DNA from 3 places in the Streptomyces sp. NPDC054786 genome. Region 3 is predicted to be linked to each of the others. Evidence: riboswitches for the same ligand, from Rfam matches in the RefSeq annotation. Region 3 holds a riboswitch; each other region holds the start of a gene.
The links. A riboswitch is a leader RNA that binds a small molecule or an ion and turns the genes downstream of it on or off. The one in region 3 is predicted to bind cobalamin.
Positions count from the first base shown of each region.

Region 1: it holds a riboswitch for cobalamin, as region 3 does, so the genes downstream of both, thiI (tRNA uracil 4-sulfurtransferase ThiI) here and metE (5-methyltetrahydropteroyltriglutamate--homocysteine S-methyltransferase) in region 3, are expected to answer to the same signal.
Region 2: it holds a riboswitch for cobalamin, as region 3 does, so the genes downstream of both, ACWGI6_RS26610 (prenyltransferase/squalene oxidase repeat-containing protein) here and metE (5-methyltetrahydropteroyltriglutamate--homocysteine S-methyltransferase) in region 3, are expected to answer to the same signal.

Region 1 is NZ_JBSHAW010000004.1:86,777-91,447, reverse strand. It holds gene ACWGI6_RS05195 (ABC transporter permease) at 1-241, opposite strand, end outside; gene ACWGI6_RS05190 (ABC transporter ATP-binding protein) at 289-1,200, opposite strand; gene thiI (tRNA uracil 4-sulfurtransferase ThiI) at 1,770-3,104, opposite strand; cobalamin riboswitch at 3,258-3,476, opposite strand; gene ACWGI6_RS05180 (iron-containing alcohol dehydrogenase family protein) at 3,652-4,671, opposite strand, start outside.
Region 2 is NZ_JBSHAW010000034.1:9,567-14,237, reverse strand. It holds gene ACWGI6_RS26620 (aldehyde dehydrogenase) at 1-281, opposite strand, end outside; gene ACWGI6_RS26615 (MBL fold metallo-hydrolase) at 558-1,655, shown strand; cobalamin riboswitch at 1,864-2,023, shown strand; gene ACWGI6_RS26610 (prenyltransferase/squalene oxidase repeat-containing protein) at 2,193-3,491, shown strand; gene ACWGI6_RS26605 (SCO2322 family protein) at 3,491-4,165, shown strand; gene ACWGI6_RS26600 (CbiQ family ECF transporter T component) at 4,162-4,671, shown strand, end outside.
Region 3 is NZ_JBSHAW010000016.1:19,371-24,041, reverse strand. It holds gene ACWGI6_RS15485 (APC family permease) at 1-99, shown strand, start outside; gene metE (5-methyltetrahydropteroyltriglutamate--homocysteine S-methyltransferase) at 154-2,517, opposite strand; cobalamin riboswitch at 2,676-2,893, opposite strand; gene ACWGI6_RS15475 (aldo/keto reductase) at 2,989-4,047, shown strand; gene ACWGI6_RS15470 (cupredoxin domain-containing protein) at 4,220-4,618, shown strand; gene ACWGI6_RS15465 (hypothetical protein) at 4,657-4,671, shown strand, end outside.

The sequences.
Region 1 (4,671 bases), on a different contig from region 3:
CGACGCCGAAGCCCATGTGACTGTTGATCACCAGTCGGCCGATGGGCTGGGGACCCTCCTTGTCGATCGCCGTTGCCACGATGACGGCGATACCGACAGCCACCGCAGCGGTGGCGAGCAGGCAGCACACGGTGGCACGGACGGTGCGGAACTTGGCCCACTCGGACCGGAGCAGGTGGGCGAACACGGGCTCGGTGGGAACGTCGGAACGGCGCTCGGCCGCGGGGATGGTCACGGACATGGGGATACCTCCTGGGTCGGGATGGGGCTGCGGCTCGGAACTCAGACCTACGGCAGCGACTCGGTGCGGTACTCCACGCTGTCCTCGGTGAGCTGCATGAACGCCGTCTCCAGCGAAACGCGTTGCTGCGACAGCTCGTGCAGGGCGGCCCCGCACTCCGCCGCGGCCTCCGAGACCTGGACCTGGTCCAGGCCGGTGACCAGAAGCGCGCCTTCGTCATCCGCGGTGACCTGCCCGCCGGCTGCCCGGAGCCGTCCGGCCAGCTGGATGGCCTGCGGGGAGCGCACCTTGACCATGTTGCGTGAACTGCCCGCGATGAATTCGCGCACGCCGGTGTCGGCGATCAGCTTCCCCCGGCCGATCACGACAAGATGGTCGGCCGTCACCTCCATCTCGCTCATCAGATGGCTGGACACGAACACGGTGCGGCCCTCGGCCGCGAGCCCTCTCATCAGGTTGCGGATCCAGCGGACGCCTTCGGGGTCGAGACCGTTGACCGGCTCGTCAAAGAGCAGCACCTGTGGATCACCGAGAAGAGCTGCAGCGATCCCGAGCCGCTGTCCCATCCCCAGCGAGAAGCCGCCCACCCGCTTGTGCGCCACCTTCGCGAGGCCGGCGATCTCCAGGACCTCCGCCACCCGCCGGCGGCCGATCCCATTGCTGTACGCAAGACCCAGCAGATGCCCGTACGCACTGCGCCCGGGATGGACGGCCTTGGCCTCGAGCACGGCACCGACCTCGTGCATAGGGTGACGCAACTGGTGGAAGGGCGTGCCATTGACCAGCGCACTGCCTGACCCCGGGCGGTCCAGGCCCAGAAACATCCGCATCGTCGTGGACTTGCCCGCCCCGTTCGGGCCCAGGAAACCGGTCACCCGGCCGGCCCGGACCGCGAAGGACAGGTCGTCCACCGCCGGCTTCGCCCCAAATCGTTTGGTCAGCCCCCTGGCCTCCAACACCCCTACGCTCACGAGCACGCTCCGTTCCCGCACAACTGCCATGGTCTTCCCGGTCCTGAGCACCGTACGGACGCAGCCCGGCCCAGCGGGACGCCAGAAAGTCGGAACTCCAGCACCTCCATCGTCCCGATGCGTGACCCGCCCACTGCGACCATCGACCGACAACCGGGTACATCGATCGGACCGGCGAGGGCGAGGTGGCGCGCGCAGGCTTCACGCTGCCGTTCGTCAGTCTGCGCACACGGACAGGCTCGGCCACCGCACCTCCAGCAATCGGAGCGGGCCTCACCGCACATCCAACCGCCACGACCACCAAATTCCGGCGAACCTATGCGGTCACAGCACTAGCAGGACTCCGGTGGAACGGCACCCGCCGACGGTCCGGGAGCGTCGGCGCGCAGCAGGCAGGCATCCATGATCCAGCCATGACGCTCCCGGGACGCGGCACGCAACTCCAGCACCCGGTCGGCAACTTCGGCCGGCGGGCCGGAGACCGGCGGCCAGCGTCACATGCGCCGGATCCCCCGAGCCGATCCCGATCACGAGGATCCGTCGACGGTCCTCTCCGGTCATGAGGACACCGCCCCGGACGGCCTCGACGCACACACGGCCGGACCAGGGCGGCCGGGCGCGGGGCCGCCGTCAGGGCTGTCCGCGCCGGGCTCCGTCTCTCCGTCGGTCTCACCCGGGTACATGACCTGGACGTCGCGCAGCAGACTGTCCACCACGTCGTCCAGGTCGAGGCGCTTCTCCACCGAACGCAGGTCGGTCAGTCCGGCCCGGAGGGAGACCCGGGACGGTGCGAGGAGCTTGCAGCAGTCCTCGTCCGGCAGCACGGAGATCTCCGCGGTGCCGATGGACCGGGCCTCGTCGATGATCTCCTGTTTCTCCCAGCCGACCAGCGGCCGCAGCACCGGCAGGGCGGCGGCCTCGTCGACGGCGGCCATGTTCGCCAGGGTCTGGCTGGCCACCTGTCCCAGGCTGTCACCCGTCACCAGGGCCTCCGCTCGGGTCCGGCCCGCCAGCGCGGAGGCGGCACGGACCATCAGCCGTCGTTGCGCGACGACCTGGAGCCTGCCGGCCCCCGCGATGGCCAGTTGCTTCTGGGCGTGGCCGAGCGCGATGACATGCAGCCGCCCACCGGGCTGGTAGCGGTTGAGTTCCCGGGCGAGGGCGTAAGCCTTGTACACGGAAGCGGCGTTCGTGTACGGAGCGCCGGTGAAGTGGACGAAGTCGCAACTCAGTCCGCGACGCATCGCCCGGTAGGCCGCCACCGGCGAGTCGTACCCGCCGGAGAGCAGCACCAGGGCACGTCCGCCGGAACCGACGGGGAGTCCGCCAGGCCCCTGGTGACGGATCCAGGAGAGATAGCTCTCCTTGCGGTCGATCTCGACCGAGACCCGCACGTCCGGGCTGGTGAGGTTCACCGGCACGGGCCCCAGGGCCTCCTGGACGCGTGCCCCGAGAAAGCGCTCGAACTGCGACGAGGTCATCTCGAAGGTCTTGTCCCGGCGCTTGACCCGCACGGCGAAAGTGATTCCGGGTCGCTCGGCACGGGCGCCGGCCAGCGCTTCCACGGCTGCCTCGGTGAGGTCCGTAACGGTGCTCGGGACGCGCAGGGCGGGCTCCACCGAGTTGAACCCGATCACCCGTCGGGCGCGCTCCACGAGGACATCCAGAGGGACCTCGCCGCCGAGCACGGTCACGCTCTGGCCGGACTTGATCCACGTGGAGCCGCCGACGTCCCGCAGCGCGCGGCGGAGGTTGTCGTGCAGCCGCTCGGTGAACAGGTGCCGATTGCGGCCCTTGAGGAAGATCTCACCATGCTTGAGCAGGACACAGGGCCCGCTCGGGCGGGGCGTACTGGGGGAAGGGACGGAGGGAACGCTCGCTTCGCCGGGCACGAAACTCTCCTTCGCGAGTCGTCGTGAGGACCGGTGCCGGGCCGCGAACGGGATGCGGGCCCGCCCCGCGCACCACGGGCACGGTGGGGTGAAACGCACCACTCGCTCGGCGGTCCCGCTACCGGGTCGCCATGGAGGCGTGCGTGGTGATCGCACCGCGCACGAGCAGTGGCAGGTCTTCGGACTCGTGGGCACATCCCGGAGGACGGGACGCCTACTGGCCGTCGCTTCCCAGGTCACACGCGGACCCAGTGCTTCATGACGGCGGTCGTTCCCACTCACCGCTGCGAGGCAGTCCCGGACTTCCACCGGGTTCCCTCTTGCGACACCCCGTCTGGCGGGCGGGGTGAACCAGCTGCGGGTCCAGGGTAGACAAGGTGGCGCGCGGCCCGTGAACGAGGCGCAGCTCGACCGGCCCCAACCGTCGACCGGCGCGAGCCGTGCCGCCCCCTTGTCCGAGGAACAGCGAGGGGGCGGGGTCGCGCCGCGGGCCTCGCAGCCCGGGGACGAAACTCCGCATCCGCCTCCCGCGATCCCGCGCCGCCCGTCAGTACACCCGGGTGAGGATCTCCAGCACCTCCGCCTCGCTCGGCAGCAGCGGAGCGTTCTTGGTCACCGCGTCCGCGACCGCTCCCGCGGCGATGGCCGGCAGCATTGCGCGGTCGGCGCCCAGTTCGCGCAGGGGCCGCTTGAGGTCCAGTGTTCCGGAGATCTCGCGCACGGCCTGCACCGTGGCCCGTGCCCAGTCGCCGTCCGCGGGCGGGGTGCGGCGCATGGCCCGTCCCACCTGCTCGAACGCGTCCCGGGCCGCCGGAGCGCTGAACACCATGACCTCCTCCAGTACGGCGGCCAGGGCTACTCCGTGCGGGGTTCCGGTGTGAGCGGTGAGCGCGTGGCCGATTCCGTGGACGAGGCCGAGTCCGGAGAGGGTGAGGGCCTGGCCGGCGAGGTGGGCACCCAGCATCAGTGCGGCGCGGGCGTCGAGGTCCGAGCCGTCCCGGTACGCAGTGGGCAGCGCGCCGCTCACCATCGTCACGGCCTGCGTGGCGTAGGCGACGGAGACCGGGTTCGCGCCGCGTGAGGCCAGCGACTCGATGCCGTGGACGAGTGCGTCGATGCCGGTGGCGGCGGTGGCCGGGGCGGGCAGACCGAGCGTCAACTCAGGGTCCAGCAGGGCGATTCGGGGCTTCACGGAAGGGTGACCGAGGTACACCTTGCGGCAGGCTTCGGCGTCCTCGATCACCCCGAAGCCGTTGGTCTCCGCCCCCGTGCCGGACGTGGTGGGGATCGCGATGAGCGGGAGTCCGTCGGCCGCTTCCCATAGACGGCCGGCGTCGGCGGCTACCGCGTCCGGATTGCCGACGAGCAGGGAGATGCCCTTCGCCGCGTCGAGAACGGAGCCGCCGCCGAGTGCGACCACCGCGGCCGGGCCGAAGGCGCGAGCCCGCCTGGCGCCCGCGTCGACGTCGCCGGTGGAGGGGTTGGGCGCCACCTCGTCGTGAACGGCGTACTCGATCCCGCCGGAGTCGAGGATCTTCAGGACGCGTTCGACGACGCCCGCTGCGCG
Region 2 (4,671 bases), on a different contig from region 3:
CTGATGACCTTGGCGATCTCCTCGCTGCGGGCCGCGATGCCGTCCTTGATACGGGCCACCGCCGCGATCCGGTCCGCCAACGGGGCGTTCGCCCACACCCCGGACTCGAAGGACGTACGGGCCGCGGCCACCGCACGGTCGACATCGGCCCGTGAGGCGTGCGGCACCCGGCCGATGACCTGTTCGGTGTGGGGCGAGACGACCTCGATCGTGTCCCGGCCGGCCGGATCGACCCACTCACCGCCTATGTAGAGCTTTCCGTGCTCGACGAGGTCGCTCATCGCTGCCGCCTCCTGCGGGTTGGCCGCCTGTCCGACAATCCCTGAGGGGTCCTGAGGGTCCCTGAGCGGTCTCCTGGCTGCCCCTTGGGTGGCTCCTGATGCTGCATCAGCATCGCTCACCGCAACAGGAACTGATACCAGTTCTAGTTGCAGGAGTCCACGGCGCGGGCCGAATCCCAACTCCGCCGGAACGAAGGTCACTTCCCTCCGCATTGAAACCAGTTCTAGTTATAGTGAAGCCGGTACCGGGTGTATGCCACACCGAAAGGGGACCGGATGACGCCACAGGTGACCGACCACAAGGGCGGGGTGTGGAGCATCGCCGTCCCGATCCCGGACAACCCGCTCGGCCACACCCTCGTCCACCTCCTGGAGACCGACCGCGGGCCGGTGCTCATCGACACCGGCTGGGACGACCCGGACTCCTGGGACACCCTCGTCGCCGGCGTCAGTGCCTGCGGCTTCGCCCTCGCCGATCTCCACGGCGTCCTGATCACCCACCATCACCCCGACCACCACGGCCTCTCGGCCAAGGTGCGAGAGGCCTCCGGCGCCTGGATCGCGATGCACGCCGCGGATACCGACGTGGTCCGCCGCACCCGCGAGGCCGAACCGGGCCGGTGGCTCGACCACCTGACCGCCAGGCTCGCGACGGCGGGCGCACCGGACGAGCATCTGGCACCGCTGCGGGAGGCGCGCGCCCAGGGGCGGGGCCGGAAGCTGCCCGGACAGGGAGCCGCGCTGCCGGACCGCGACATCAGCCCCGGCGAGCTGCTCGATCTGCCGGGGCGCCGGGTGCGCGCCATCTGGACACCGGGGCACACCCCGGGTCATGTGTGTCTCCATCTGGAGGAGGAGCACCCGTCGGGGCAGGCCCCCGGCTTCGGCCGGCTCTTCTCCGGCGACCATCTCCTCCCCGGCATCACCCCGCACATCGGCCTGTACGAGGACCCGGAGGGCGAGGGGCGTCCCCCCGGCTCGAACGAGGGTGGGAGCGTGAGGGACCTCCACGATCGGGACCTCCACGATCCCCTGGGCGACTATCTCGACTCCCTCCAACGCGTGGGCCGGCTCGCGCCCGCCGAGGTGCTGCCCGCCCACCAGCACGCCTTCATCGACGCCGGCGGACGCGTACGCGAGCTCATCGCCCACCACGAGGCACGGCTCTCCCAGCTGAGGGCGCTGCTGCGCGAACCCCGCACTCCCTGGCAGCTGGCCATGGCCATGGAGTGGAACCGCCCCTGGGGGCAGATCCCGTACGCCTCGCGCAATATCGCCGTCTCGGAGGCCGAGGCCCATCTGCGCCGTCTGGTGAAGCAGGGGCAGGCGGAGCGGGTGCCGGGGTCCTGTCCGGTGCGGTACCAGGCGGTGTGAGGGACGGGCGGGGCCATCGGGCCATGGACCGTGGGAGGGGCCTCGACGAGGCGGCGGCCGGTTGCCGCCCGGCCCACGCCGGCCCGCGGTCGGCCCACGGCCGGATTCCGCCCGGCGCCCTCCCCGGCCCACGGCCGATTCCCGCCCGGCGCTCTCCCCCGAGCAGTTCCGGCTCGTACGGGCGAGCGAGTGGCCGGGCGGGGGCCGGTTAAGGTGTGCGGGACAACTTCATCCGTACCCGATCGGGGGAAGCCGGTGGAAATCCGGCGCTGACCCGCAACCGTGAGGACGGCCTGCCCGCACCGCGCCCCTGGCCGGGCGCGGAGGGCCGTACGAGCCGGAACACCCGAGGGGGCACGACCAAGGCTCCCGCCACCGGAACCGCCCGCCCGTGCGGACGGCCGGTGCGCGGCACCGTCGAGGTATACGGAGCTGAGCCCGGTGCCACCGCGCCCGATTCATGGATCGGCGCGCGGACGGCCGGCCGAGCGCGGCTGCGTAGCATCGCCGCGACCCGACCCGAGAGGCACCGACCCGATGGCCCCCATGGCTTCCATGGCTCACCAGGCCCCTTTGCCGCATTCCGTCGCCTTCCTGGCGCGCCGCGCCGCCACGGCGCTGGCGGCCGCGGTGGTGCTGGGCGCGGCCGCTGCCCCCGCCGCGTACGCGGACTCCCCGCCCGCATCCCCCAAGAAGCTGCCCGACGGGCTGTACGGCACCAAGGACCCGCAGTACGACGGGGTCTGGCGGCAGTCGCTCGCGCTGCTGGCCCAGGACACCGTGGGCATACGCCCCGCGGCATCCGCCGTGAAGTGGCTGGCCGGACAGCAGTGCGCCGACGGCTCGTTCACCGCCTTCCGGGCCGGGCCGGGCAAGCCCTGCGACGCCAAGACCATGCGGGACACCAACCAGACGGCCGCCGCGGTGCAGGCGCTGGCCGCGCTGGGCGGGCACGGGGGCGCCGTGCAGAAGGCCGTGAGCTGGCTGAAGTCGGTGCAGAACGACGACGGCGGCTGGAGCTCGATGGCCGGCTCGGCCAGCGACGCCAACTCCACCTCCGTGGTCATCGGCGCGCTCGCGGCGGCGGGCGAGAAGCCGCGGTCCGTGACGTCGAAGAAGGGTGGCAAGACCCCCTACGACGGGCTGCTCACCTTCCGGCTGGGCTGCGAGGCGAAGGAGGACGCGCGCGGCGCGTTCACCTTCCAGCTCAAGGGCGCGGCCCCGAACGCCGACGCCACCGCGGCCGCCGCGACCGGAGCGCTCGGCAAGGGCTTTGTCGTCGAGCCGGCCGGCAAGGGAGCAAACGCCCCCGTCAAGCCGGTGAGTTGTAAGGACGGCGAAGGCAAGAAGGCGGGCAGCAGCGATCCGGCGCAGGCCGCGGCGGGCGGCGACGGCTACCTCGTCGCGCAGCTCGACAAGAACGGACAGCATCTGCTCTCCGCGATGCCGGGCGCGGAGAAGCAGCCCGACGTCGGCAACACCGCCGACGCCGTGGTGGCGCTGGCGGCCGGCCGGCACGGCGCCGCCGCCGCGAAGCCGCTGAAGTGGCTGGAGAAGAACTCGGCGGACTGGGCCAAGCGGAACGGCCCCGCCGCGTACGCCCAGCTGGTGCTGGCCGCGCACGCCACCGGCACCGACCCGCGCTCCTTCGGCGGCACCGATCTGGTGGCCGCGCTCAACGCCACCGGCCCCGAGCCGGCCGCCGCGGCGAAGAAGGACGCCGACGGCTCCAAGGACGAGGGCGGCCTGGGCCTGCCCTGGATCATCGGCATCGGCCTCGCCATCGGTGCCGGCATCGGCTTCCTGCTGAGCAGCCGTAGGAAGAGCCGGCTCTGATGGGGCGTACCAGGATCGCCGGCGCCGTGCTGCTGGCCGGTACGGTCACCGGTCTGGCCGCCGGGCCCGCCCAGGCGCAGGAGTACCGCTACTGGTCCTTCTGGCACGGCACGGGCAGTTCCTGGGCGTACGCCACCGAGGGGCCGGCCACGCTGCGGCCGGCCGACGGTGCGGTGGAGGGCTTCCGCTTCGCCGTCAGCGCCGACTACGCCGCGGCCGGCAAGCCCCGGGCGGCCGCCGGCTTCGACGCGATCTGCCACGGCACCCCGGCGAAGGACGGCCGCAAGCGGGTCGGCATCGTCATCGATTTCGGGACCGCGGCGGACGCGCCCGGCGGCGAGCGACCGCCGAAGGCCAGGACAGAGTGTGCCCAGGTGTCCGAGGACGCCTCGGCGGGGGAGGCGCTGGCGGCGGTCGCCCGGCCGCTGCGCTATGACTCCAACGCCTTGTTGTGCGCCATCGCCGGTTACCCGACGTCGGGGTGCGCGGACCCGGTGAAGGGGGCGAAGGGGCCCGCGTCGTCCGCTTCTCCGTCTTCGGGCGCGGCGGCGGACGGCGGCGACGCGAGCGGCGGGGGTGACGGCGGCCCGTCCGCCGGGCTGGTCGGCGGTGTCGCGGCCGTCGTCGTACTGGGCGCAGCGGCGGTGTGGCAGGCGCGCCGCCGACGCGGATGAGCGCCCCGCAGGCGACCCGTACCACCGCGCTGCATGCCGGCGCCTGGTGGCTGTGGGCGCTCGGCCTGGCCACCGCGGCCTCCCGCACCACCGATCCCCTGCTGCTGGGGCTGCTGGTGGGCGTGGCCGGCTATGTCGTCGCGGCCCGGCGTACGGATGCGCCATGGGCCCGTTCGTACGGGGCGTTCGTCAAGCTCGGCCTGGTCGTGATCGCCATCCGGCTGGTCTTCGCCTTCATCCTCGGCTCGCCGATCCCCGGTACGCACACCCTTGTCACGCTGCCCGAAGTGCCGTTGCCGGACTGGGCGAAGGGCGTCCGGATCGGCGGCCGGGTCACCGCCGAGGGCATGGTTTTCGCGCTGTACGACGGGCTGAAACTGGCCACTCTCCTCATCTGCGTGGGTGCCGCCAACGCGCTCGCCAACCCGGCCCGGCTGCTGAAGTCCCTGCCCGGTGCGCTCTACGAGGCGGGCGTCGCGGTCGTCGTCGCGATGACCTTCGCGCCC
Region 3 (4,671 bases):
GGACTGCCGCTGCCCACCTACCTCCTGTTCGCCGGCTGGCTCGCCGTCGCGCTGGCCGTGTACCTCTGCTACAGCCGCCACCGTTCGCGGCTGCAGTGAGCGACGGGCCGGGGCCGGCACCCCCCACGGGCGCCGGCCCCGGCCCGCCCGCGGTCAGGAAGCCGCGCCGGGCAGACCCCCACGGACCTCGCGGGCCGCGGTGACCAGGTTCTCCAGGGCGGCCCGCACCTCGGGCCAGCCGCGGGTCTTCAGACCGCAGTCGGGGTTGACCCACAGCCGCTCGGCCGGGATGGCGTCGAGTCCCTCACGCAGCATGGCGGTTGCCTCGTGCACGCCCGGTACGCGCGGCGAGTGGATGTCATAGACACCGGGGCCCACCTCGCGCGGATAGCCGGCCGTGGCGAGCTCCCGGGCGGCCTGCATATGGGAGCGGGCCGCCTCCAGGCTGATGACATCGGCGTCGAGGTCGTCGATGGCCTGCAGGATGTCGCCGAACTCCGCGTAGCACATATGGGTGTGGATCTGGGTGTCCGGACGGACGCCGCCGGTCGTGAGGCGGAACGCCTCGGTGGCCCAGGCCAGATACTCCGCACGGTCCGCGGCACGCAGCGGCAGAGTCTCGCGCAGCGCGGGCTCATCGACCTGGATCACCGAACTCCCGGCCGCCTCCAGGTCGTTCACCTCGTCGCGCAGGGCGAGCGCCACCTGGCGCGCCGTCTCGCCCTGCGGCTGGTCGTCGCGGACGAAGGACCAGGCGAGCATGGTGACCGGGCCGGTGAGCATGCCCTTGACCGGCCGGTCAGTGAGCGACTGGGCGTAGGTCGTCCAGCGGACCGTCATCGGCTCGGGGCGGGAGATGTCCCCGGCCAGGATCGGCGGGCGGACATAGCGGGTGCCGTACGACTGGACCCAGCCGTGCCGGGTGGCGAGGTAGCCGGTGAGCTGCTCGGCGAAGTACTGCACCATGTCGTTGCGTTCCGGTTCGCCGTGCACCAGCACATCGATGCCGGCCTTCTCCTGGAAGGCCAGAACCTCGCGGATCTCGGCCGAGATGCGCTCCTCGTACCCCGCGGTGTCGATCCGCCCGGCCCGCAGATCGGCGCGGGCGGTGCGCAGTTCGGCGGTCTGCGGGAACGAGCCGATGGTGGTGGTCGGCAGCAGCGGCAGCCCGAGGTGCGCGCGCTGGGCGGCGGCCCGCTCGGCGTACGGCTGCGAACGGCGGCCGTCGGCGTCGGTGACGGCGGCGGTACGGGCGCGTACCACCGGGTCATGAGTGAGCGCCGAACCGGCCCGGGAAGCCAAGTCCGCGCGGTTGGCGGTGAGTTCGGCCGCGATGGAGTCAGTGCCCTGCGCCAGACCGCGCGCCAGCGTCACGATCTCCGCGGTCTTCTGCCGGGCGAAGGCCAGCCAGCGGGCGATCTGCGGGTCGATGTCGCGCTCGGCGGCGGCGTCCAGCGGGACGTGCAGCAGCGAGCAGGAGGACGACACATCGACCCGGTCGGCCAGGCCGAGGAGCGTACCCAGGGTGGCCAGCGACTTCTCGAAGGAGTTGATCCACACATTGCGGCCGTCGACCACACCGGCGACCAGCCGCTTCCCGGGCAGCCCGCCGACCGCCGCCAGATCCCCGAGATTGCCGGCCGCGGCGCCGGTGAAGTCCAGTGCCAGCCCCTCGACGGGCGCCTTGGCCAGCACCGGCAGCGCTTCGCCCAGCCGGTCGAAGTAGGAGGCGACCAGCAGCCGCGGGCGGTCGGGGAGCGTACCGAGGTCGCGGTAGGCGCGGGCCGCGGCGTTCAGGACGGCGGGGGAGCGGTCCTGCACCAGTGCCGGCTCGTCCAGCTGCACCCAGTCGGCGCCGGCCGCCCGGAGGTCTTCGAGCACCTCGGCGTAGACGGGCAGCAGCCGGTCGAGCAGCGTCAGCGGATCGAAATCGGGCGCGACACTGGGCGCCGGCTTGGCCAGCAGCAGATAGGTGACCGGCCCGACGAGCACCGGGCGGGCGGCCAGCCCGAGACCGAGTGCCTCCGTCAGCTCGGCGACCTGCTTGGCGGAGTCCGCGGCGAAGACCGTGTCGGGCCCCAACTCCGGCACCAGGTAGTGGTAGTTGGTGTCGAACCACTTGGTCATCTCCAGCGGCGCCACGTCCTGGGTGCCGCGGGCCATCGCGAAGTAGACGTCAAGGGGGCATCCCCTGCTCGAGCGAAGCCGAGAGCTTGGGGAAGGGTCGGCGGCCACCGCGGCGCGGTGCCGGGCGGGGATCGCGCCGACCATCACGCTGGTGTCCAGCACGTGGTCGTAGTACGAGAAGTCACCGGTCGGCACCTCGTGGACACCGGCCTCGGCGAGCTGCCGCCAATTGCCGCGGCGCAGCCCGGCGGCGGTGCTGCGGAGGGTGTCGGCGCTGACGCGGCCCTTCCAGTAGCCCTCGATGGCCTTCTTCAGTTCACGGTGCTGCCCCTGACGGGGATAGCCGTGCACGGTGGCGTGTGCTGCCGCGGCTGCGGACATGCTGGTCACGGAACTCTCCTTCGCGAGTATGTCTCCATGGACCACGGGACGGGTCGGGGGCGCGAAGGGACGGCAAACCGGACGGGCCCCGGCGCATTCCCGCCGTATTGTGCCCGTCTGATGTCCGCCGACCCGCCCTCGAGGTCACCGAGATCTCCCCGCGCACCGGTCGCACGGGGGCACTGGCAGGTCTTCGGACTCGTGGGCACATCCACCAAGGGCGGACATCTACTGGCCGTCGCTTCCCAGACCCGGCCGGGCCCAGTGCGTATGACGGCGGTCGTTCCCACTCACCGCTGCGGGGCAGTCCCGGATTTCCACCGGGTTCCCTCTTGCGACGCGCCTGCCTGGCGGACAGGGCGAACCAGTTGCTCCCGCCACCCTAGGGCATGCCGTCAACGCCGTGCCTTGCGCTGGAGCGCGCTCCAGCTCCTAGCGTGAGCGCAGCACCGGAGAGCTGCGCCGATCGAAGGGAACCACGTGCGCTACACACTGTTCGGCAGGACCGGTCTGCGGGTGAGCGAGCTGAGCCTGGGCGCCATGACCATCGGCGACGACTGGGGCTGGGGCGCGGGAAAGGACACCAGCGGCCGGATCCTGGACGCCTACGCGGACGCGGGCGGCAACTTCATCGACACCGCCAACAACTACACCGACGGCGCCTCGGAACGGATCCTGGGGGAGCTGCTCGAAGGCCGGCGGGAGCGCTTCGTCCTGGCGACCAAGTACACCTGCGCGACCCGCAAGGGTGATGTGAATGCGGCGGGCAGCCACCGCAAGAACCTGGTCCGGTCGGTGGAGGAGAGCCTGGAGCGGCTGCGCACCGACCACCTCGATGTGTTGTGGGTGCACGCACGGGACAACTTCACGCCCGTGGAGGAGGTGATGCGGGCGCTCGACGACATGGTGCGGTCGGGAAAAGTGCTCTACATCGGCGTCTCCGACTGGCCGGCCTGGGAGATCGCGCAGGCGAACACCCTCGCCGAGCTGCGCGGCTGGACCGCGTTCGCGGGCTCGCAGCTGCGCTACAACCTGCTGGAGCGGACGCCGGAGCGCGAACTGCTGCCGCAGGCCCGCGCCTTCGACCTGGCCGTACTGGCGTGGGGGCCGCTCGCGGGCGGCCGGCTCACCGGCAAGTACCGCCGCGGGGAGACGGGCCGGCTGGACGTCGTGGGCGAGGACGGCCAACGGGACCACAACACGGAGGAGACCGTCACCGCGGTGCTGGAGATCGCCGAGCAGGGCGGCTGGAGCCCGGCGCAGGTGGCGCTGGCGTGGCTGCGCAGCCGGCCCGGCAACATCATCCCGATCATCGCCGCCACCAAGGAGAGCCAGCTCCTGGACAACCTCGCCTCGGTGGATGTCACGCTGGACGCCGACGCGCTGGCACGGCTCGAACGGAGCAGCGCGGTACCGCTGGGCTTCCCGCACGACTTCCTGCGGGAGCCGGGCATCACCGAGAACGTCTACGGCGACCGCTGGCCCGAGATCGAGGACCGGCGCTCCACGTATCGCCGTACGACCAGCGAGATCCGCTGACCGGTACGGCCTCGCCGCGCACGGAACGGCGACGGCGCCCGTCGCCCGCCCTGCCGGCCGCCCGGTACGCCGAACGCCGCCGCCCGGATGGCCGGGCGGCGGCGTCTGCGGTCTATTGAGGTGTGCGGCCCGCCGAGGCCGGACCGGCCGGACCGAAGGAGACGGACGCCCGATGAGGAAGACCGCCAGGACGGCCGTCGCCGTGGCTGCCGTCGCCCTGTTCGCCGCGGGCCTCGGCAGCTGCTCGCACACCGGCGGCGGCACCGCCCCGTCGAGATCCCGCACCCCCACGGCGAAGCCGAGCCCCGGCGCACCGGCCGGCACCCGGCTCACCGTCAAGGACTTCGCCTTCAAGCCGGCCGCCCTGTCCGTACGGCCGGGCGCCAGGATCACCGTGGTCAACCAGGACTCCACCACGCACACCGTGACGGCCACCGGCGCCAAGGCCTTCGACACCGGCAGCATCAAGCCGGGCCGGACGGTCACCTTCACGGCGCCCGCCAAGCCCGGCCGCTACCCCTACCTCTGCACGATCCACCCGTACATGAAGGGCCGGCTCACCGTCCGCTGACCCGGCTACCGCCGCTCACCGAGAGGCTTGGAGAAGCCGTGGCACCAGACAAC